DNA from 3 places in the Flavobacterium sp. N502540 genome. Region 3 is predicted to be linked to each of the others. Evidence: riboswitches for the same ligand, from Rfam matches in the RefSeq annotation. Region 3 holds a riboswitch; each other region holds the start of a gene.
The links. A riboswitch is a leader RNA that binds a small molecule or an ion and turns the genes downstream of it on or off. The one in region 3 is predicted to bind cobalamin.
Positions count from the first base shown of each region.

Region 1 (2,278 bases), 1.7 Mb from region 3:
CTTGTTAAAAATAATCATTATTGTAAAATGAAAACAAGTAGAAGTACTTAATTTTAAATAAATTACTAACCAGCAAGAAGGATACAAAAAGAGCGTGTTGTAAAAGTCGTTTAAGACGAAATAAGTTTGTAACATAAAGTTGTTCATGCAAGAGAAATAATATTTTAATACTAAAATCCCGGATCAATTGATAATGTGCATCTGCAATTTTTTATTTAGAATTACTCTATTGTAAAAGATAATTATATATTTGCGCCAGATTTTGGTCTGTTTTTTCTTAAGAAAAAATGGTTAAAAGGGAATCAGGTGTAAATCCTGAACAGACCCGCTACTGTAAGTTCTATGCAAGTCTTTAAACATTACTAATGCCATTGCCCCGCTTTTCGGGATGAGAAGGTTGTTTTAAAGATGGAACAAGTCAGGAGACCTGCCACAATCACATAGTTTAAGACTTTCGTGGAATAAAGTTGAAGAACAATAAACGAACCTGTCATTTTTTATGACGGGATTCTTCCTTATTGCGTTTTTAATTAGTACATCCCGGAGTTTTCTTAATTCATTTAGTGATGTATCATACAAAAAGAGAATTCTTATTTATTGTTATCATTTTTGCTTCTATTCTGCTTCAGTCGGAAGTGTTGTACAGTTGCTTTTTCTCTCTGAGAGAATCACTTCTGAAAAAGAAATCCGTATCGAGTCTGGCTTTTTGGAATGCATCATCTGTCAGGCTTTTGTCTTATTTTAATTCTGTTCCAATAAAAAATCAGTACAATTCCAGAGGTATTTGGCGGTGCCGGATTGTGTACGTTTATAAGGATAACATTGCTCTCTATTGAAGACTTTAATTAAAACTTCTTTTGTTATTTCTTCAATTTCTTCTGCTTTTACCACTACCCACCAAAACAATACCACATGTACCACAATATTTTCAAAAACTGCCGATCCTTATTGTTGTTTATTGCAGTACTCTCATTAACCAATTGTTCTGATGATAATGCATCAAATGAAAATAGCAATCCGACGCCTGTTAGTTCAGATTTAACTTTTAGCGCGCAGAGATTTACAATTGTGGCCCTGAATCCAACAATCAATGTAGGAACAGAAGCTACATACAATTGGAGTGTTACAAAAGCACCTTCAGAAAGTTATGCACTAAGTACTATTACAGCAAAGGAACTTTTATTTGCGGCAGCAGAAGCAGGAGTCTATGAATTGGCCGTTACTGTAAATGACAAAGGAAGTGTACAAACTCAAAAAGTAGTCGTTACCGTTACAAAAGAAACGAAGGAGTACAAAACCTACATTTCAAAAGTATTTGAATTTAAACCGGCTCCCGGGCAGTTTGTAAACGATCTGCCTATTGCTAATGACGGAGATACTTCTGAAAGAATTTTATCAAGAGCCAATACTTATCTGGCCAAGAAAAATGGGGATCTGGTTTCATTGGGGGCTTTTGGTGGTTATGTTGTTTTTGGATTCGATCATACCATTGTTAATGTTAAAGGCAAACGTGATTTTAGAATTTTGGGCAATGCTTTCTGGGCAGAGGCTAATCCAAATCCGAACAGTACCATGCGCGGCGGAAGCAGTGAAGCAGGAATAATCATGGTAGCTTACGATAAAAATAAAAACGGACTTCCAGACGATCAGTGGTACGAGATAGAAGGCGGTGGACATAAAATGCCAAAAACGATTCAGCATTATGAAATAACGTATTACCGACCTGATCCCAATAAAATTCCGGTGTCGGGTGGAACTACGGGTACAGTAGGTTTCGTTGATATGGAATATATTTTATGGAAAGACAATCAGGGGAAAAGTGGTTATCTGGTACAAAATAATGCTTACAATCATTCTTTAGATTACTGGCCAAAATGGCTTAAAGATCAATCTTCTATCACTTATAAAGGAACAAGATTGCCCGATAACGCAGTAGATGAAAGCGGAACGGGAAGTTATTTTGTACAATATGCTTTTTTATACGGATATGCAGATAATGCTCCAAACAATGATGACGATTCAGGAATAGATATTAACTGGGCTGTGGACGAAAAGGGAAACAAAGTAATGCTTCCTGGGATCGATTTTGTGAAAGTGTACAATGGCCTTAATCAGCAGGCGGGCTGGCTCGGAGAAACTTCGACAGAAATAATGGGGGCGACAGATTTGCATCTTTCAGGAGAAAGCATTCCTACGCGCTAACCCATTCAAAAATGTATTAAACTAAATTATTATATCAGGAATTATGAAAAAAAACTTTGCCCATTTATTATTATTG
Region 1 covers NZ_CP110012.1:4,370,636-4,372,913, forward strand. The annotation lists cobalamin riboswitch at 247-450, shown strand; gene OLM58_RS18330 (cell surface protein) at 913-2,202, shown strand; gene OLM58_RS18335 (hypothetical protein) at 2,246-2,278, shown strand, end outside.
Region 1: linked by a shared signal. The riboswitch ahead of OLM58_RS18330 (cell surface protein) and the one ahead of OLM58_RS03110 (TonB-dependent receptor plug domain-containing protein) in region 3 are both predicted to bind cobalamin.

Region 2 (2,278 bases), 370 kb from region 3:
GCACCAACTACGATAACATTTTTATATCTGCCGCTTTCAATAAAGCTTGCACCTACGGAAAGTGCATATAAAAAGCCGCTGCAGGCAGCGTTAAGGTCAAATCCCCAGGCACTTTTCAGTCCTGCTTTTTCGCATACCAAACTGGCAGCGGGAGTAAGAATATGATCGGGTGTTGATGTTGCTAGTATCAGACAATCAATATCCAGAGGATTTATATCATAATTTTTTATTAGATCTTTAATGGCGAAAGAAGCCATATCTGAGGTTGCCAGTGCCGGGTCATCCAATATTCTTCTTTCTTTTATGCCTGTTCGAGAGGTAATCCACTCATCTGTTGTATCTATTCTTTTTTCTAAATCAGTATTGCTTAAAACCGTTTCCGGTACATATCCTCCAATAGCAATAATGGAAGCCTTTGTTGTATTCATTGAATTTTTTGTTTCTCTTTTAGTGTTCTTTTAATTTTGACTTTCGGCCCAAAACCTTTCTCCAGTCCATTTTACAAGAGTTTTTCGAAGAATATGTAGTACGAGGGGCATCTTCATTTACAGGGGCGCAATTTAACAAATATAAAGATGCAAAAATCTCGGGATTTGTTAATTTACTTTTAATATTTCTGTTTCACTTCATTATTAATAAAATCAAATCCTGTTTTGAATGATTTTGTTTCAGTTCTTCAATGTTTATGAAAAAGCAATCCAACTGAACTTGTTATTGGTCGCAAAAATGTTTTTTTGTTACGGTTCGATTTAAAAAAGTAAAGAATGTTTAAGATAGCATTCTTTTAATGAATGAATGAGATTTGGTCTCATTCATTGTCAAAAGTGTAATATGAACTAATTAACTCTTGTTTTTATAAAGATAATTCTATCTTTACGGCCAGATTCAGGTCTGTTTTTTCTTTAGAGAAAACAGTTAAAAGGGAATCAGGTGTAAATCCTGAACAGACCCGCTACTGTAAGTTCTGTAAAAGTCTTTAACGTTACTCATGCCATTGCCCCGCTTTGCGGGATGAGAAGGCTGTTTAAAGATGGAACAAGTCAGGAGACCTGCCGGAATCACATAGTTTAAGACTTTCGTGGAATAAAGTTGAACAACAATAAACGGACCTGTTATTTTTTAATGGGATCCTGCCTTATTGCTTTTTTGACGATCACATCCCGAAGTTTATTTAATTAAATCAGTGATGTGTAAGACCAGAAAATTACTTTTATTTCTTTTCGTATTGTTAGCTCCCCTCGTACTTCACTCGCAGACTACTAAGGACAGTCTGAAGGTTTTGAAAGAAGTACTGTTAAAAGCAAAACCTTATCAGGAAGTGATTCCCGTACAAAACCTCTCAGGAATACTGCTTGAAAATTTAGCCAGCCACAATGTTGCCGATGCACTTCGTTATTTTGCCGGAGTACAAATCAAGGATTATGGCGGTTTGGGCGGACTTAAAACGGTGGATGTACGTAACATGGGAACACATCACGTGGGTGTTTTTTATGACGGAATTCAGTTAGGAAATGCACAGAACGGAGTTACGGATTTAGGAAAATACTCCCTCGACGATATGGAATCTCTCACCATGTATAATGGTCAGAAGAGCGAAATATTTCAGTCGGCCAAAGACTTTGCAGCTGCTTCTACTATTTATTTGCGCACCAAACGGCCTGTTTTTGAGAATAACAAAAAGACCAATTTCTTAGTGCGTTATAAAACCATGTCTATCAATTACAATGATCTTTCTTTCAGGTTGGAGCAGAAATTAAGTGATAAACTAAGTTGGAGTGCCAGTTCTGAATACATAAAATCTAACGGAGAATACAAATTCAGATACAAAAGAAACAATCTTGACGGTACTGTGGCTTACGATACCTCAGCTACGAGACACAATAGCGATATAGAAGCATTTCGTTTCGAGTCTGGTCTGTACGGGAAAATGAAGAACGGTACCTGGGATGCCAAAGTGTATTATTACGGTTCCGAAAGAGGAGCACCGGGCGCTATTGTAGAAAATAAGTTTTCGGATGGTTTTAGACAGTACGACAAGAATTTTTTTGCGCAGGGTACTTTTATAAAAGACCTTAGCGAAAGATATAAATTTCAGGCTAAAGCAAAATATGCCTATGATTATACCCATTATGTAGCCAGAGACACCACCAATGTACTGGGTGAAGTGGTTACCGAAGGCGCCCAATCTGACGATAGTTATTACCAACAGGAATATTATTTTTCAGCAGTCAATCTGTACAAGATTCTACCCACTTGGGACGTTTCGTTGTCGACCGAT
Region 2 covers NZ_CP110012.1:310,249-312,526, reverse strand. The annotation lists gene OLM58_RS01410 (beta-ketoacyl-ACP synthase III) at 1-428, opposite strand, end outside; cobalamin riboswitch at 871-1,072, shown strand; gene OLM58_RS01405 (TonB-dependent receptor) at 1,187-2,278, shown strand, end outside.
Region 2: linked by a shared signal. The riboswitch ahead of OLM58_RS01405 (TonB-dependent receptor) and the one ahead of OLM58_RS03110 (TonB-dependent receptor plug domain-containing protein) in region 3 are both predicted to bind cobalamin.

Region 3 (2,278 bases):
TTTTCCGTACGTATAAATATTGCTGGAATTGTCGGCATAATATTTATAGTTCTCAAAAATATAGGCTGTTTTGAAATTGGTTTTGAATCTGCCAAAATCACCATCATATTCCAATAAGTTCCGATTAAAACCATTTACATATTTACTTTTAGTTTCAGATTCCGAAACTAATGAGGTATTTCGGTCTGTATTTGAAGTTTGGGTATACAGCTTAAAACTGTTTTTGGCATCGATTTTATATCCTGCATTGGCACTTAGGGTAATAACATCATATTGACCGTTTTGATTCCAGCGCTGTTCGCCTTTCCAGTTGTATTGGTTCAGATATTTATAATCGTTTGTAGAACTGTTTTTGGAAAAACCAATTTGAGTACTCCATTTTTTATTAGAGATACTTGTTTTATAATTAATTCCGATAGTGTTGAAACTTCCGTAATCAAGTCTTAAATTGTTTTCAAATTTATTGTAAAAGGCGAGATCTGTATTCAAGTGTACGGTTCCTCCAACGGCTCCGCTGCCATAAATAACACTTCCTCCTCCTGCTTTTACACTAATAGAATTATAATCGGATCCGGAAATGGTATTAAAATCAGTACTTCCGTTCATTTGGGAATTAATGTTAATTCCGTTCCAGATTACAGCCGTTTGCGATGATGTTGTACCTCTAAAAGCAACTGTAGAAAGCATTCCACGGCCGTACTCTTTAAAATAAATGGTCGAATTGAAGTTTAATAAATCCGTTAATAAGGCTTCATTTTTGCCAATAACAGAATCATTTAGTTTTAAAACCGATTGTGAATTGGAGTATTTTTTAAGATTAGCATCAGAAACGACAACCGTTTTAAGTTTCGTAATAGAATCGTTCTGCGCCACAGTAATCTGGCACAACAATAAGAAACAAAGAGCAAAAAGTTTTTTCAAAGTCATAATTTCTACACTCTTTTTCCCGAGAGCTCGATATTGATTACAAAGGCAGGTCTCCTGGCTTGCGTCTTGTTGTTTACCTTCCCATTCGTCAGCGCGAGCAGTGGTTTTGTAGTTAACAACAAGCATTCTTTTTCAGAACAAAGCTTACAGTTGCGGGTACAGCTCAAGATTTATTACTTGATTCCCTTTTAATGTGTATGAATGAACACAACCTTAATTTTCTGCAAAGATAAAGTTAAAATTATTGAATTTTCAAATTTGTTTTCGTTTTAGAGAGGGATTCTGAACAAATGATCATTTAAATCATTATTTTAATAACCTGTCCGAACGCTACTTTATTGGTAAAAGCGTCTTTTAGGGGTAATCCAGACTGATGACATAAAATACTTCTGATCACACCTGCATGTGAGACAATGACTACAGGAGCTGTCTGGTTGAAAACATAATCTTCTAAAAACGTACCCACTCTTTCATGAAGTGTTGTAAAAGACTCCCCATTTGTGACTTGCGTGGTGACAAAATCTTCCATCCAGGGATTAAGTTCTTCCGCAGGAATTGCATCCCAGTTTTTCAATTCCCAATCGCCAAAATTCATTTCCATTAGACGATCGTCGGTAATGAAGGAAACGGGGTTTATCGTATTCTGAATGTATTGGGCCAGTAGGATACAACGTTTCAATGGACTTGAAAAGAGTAGGGCCTCAGAAGGTAATTGCGAGACAATATCCTTAAAGATTTCTTCGAATGGAACAGCCAAATCTACATCAGTCTGACCGTAGCAGATTCCTTTTTCGCAGATTGTTTCGGTATGACGAACTAGATAAATTTCCATATCAGAAGAATGCTTAAATAATAAATAACTTCGCAAACCTGTTGCGTTGCTCCCAGGCAGTCACCCGTATAACCATCAATCCATTTTTGGAAATAGCGGGCTAAAAAATAACGCATGATGAATACCGGAATAATTGCCAAAAGAAATTCAGATTGAAAAAATGAAAGTACCAATAATGGAATTAGTCCGAAGAAGAACGAACCTGTAATTTCTTTCCAACTGTGTTTTTTAGCTATAGGTTTACTTTTACTCGTCGCATCATCGCGGGAGTATTCGTGAGTAAAAATAATAGATATCGCTGCCAGACGACTTAAGGAATGAGCCGAAATGAATAGGAGGAAAATTAGAAAAATGTTATTAGTAAAAAGGGAAATGGATTCTGAAAGCAGTTTAAATTTTAATAGAAATAGTAAAACTAAACCAACCGCTCCGTAAGCTCCAATCGCACTGTCTTTCATGATAAGCAGAATTTTTTCTTTGGTCCAGCCGCCACCAAAACCATCACAGACATCGGCAAAA
Region 3 covers NZ_CP110012.1:676,311-678,588, reverse strand. The annotation lists gene OLM58_RS03110 (TonB-dependent receptor plug domain-containing protein) at 1-927, opposite strand, end outside; cobalamin riboswitch at 954-1,158, opposite strand; gene cobC (alpha-ribazole phosphatase) at 1,226-1,759, opposite strand; gene OLM58_RS03100 (adenosylcobinamide-GDP ribazoletransferase) at 1,744-2,278, opposite strand, start outside.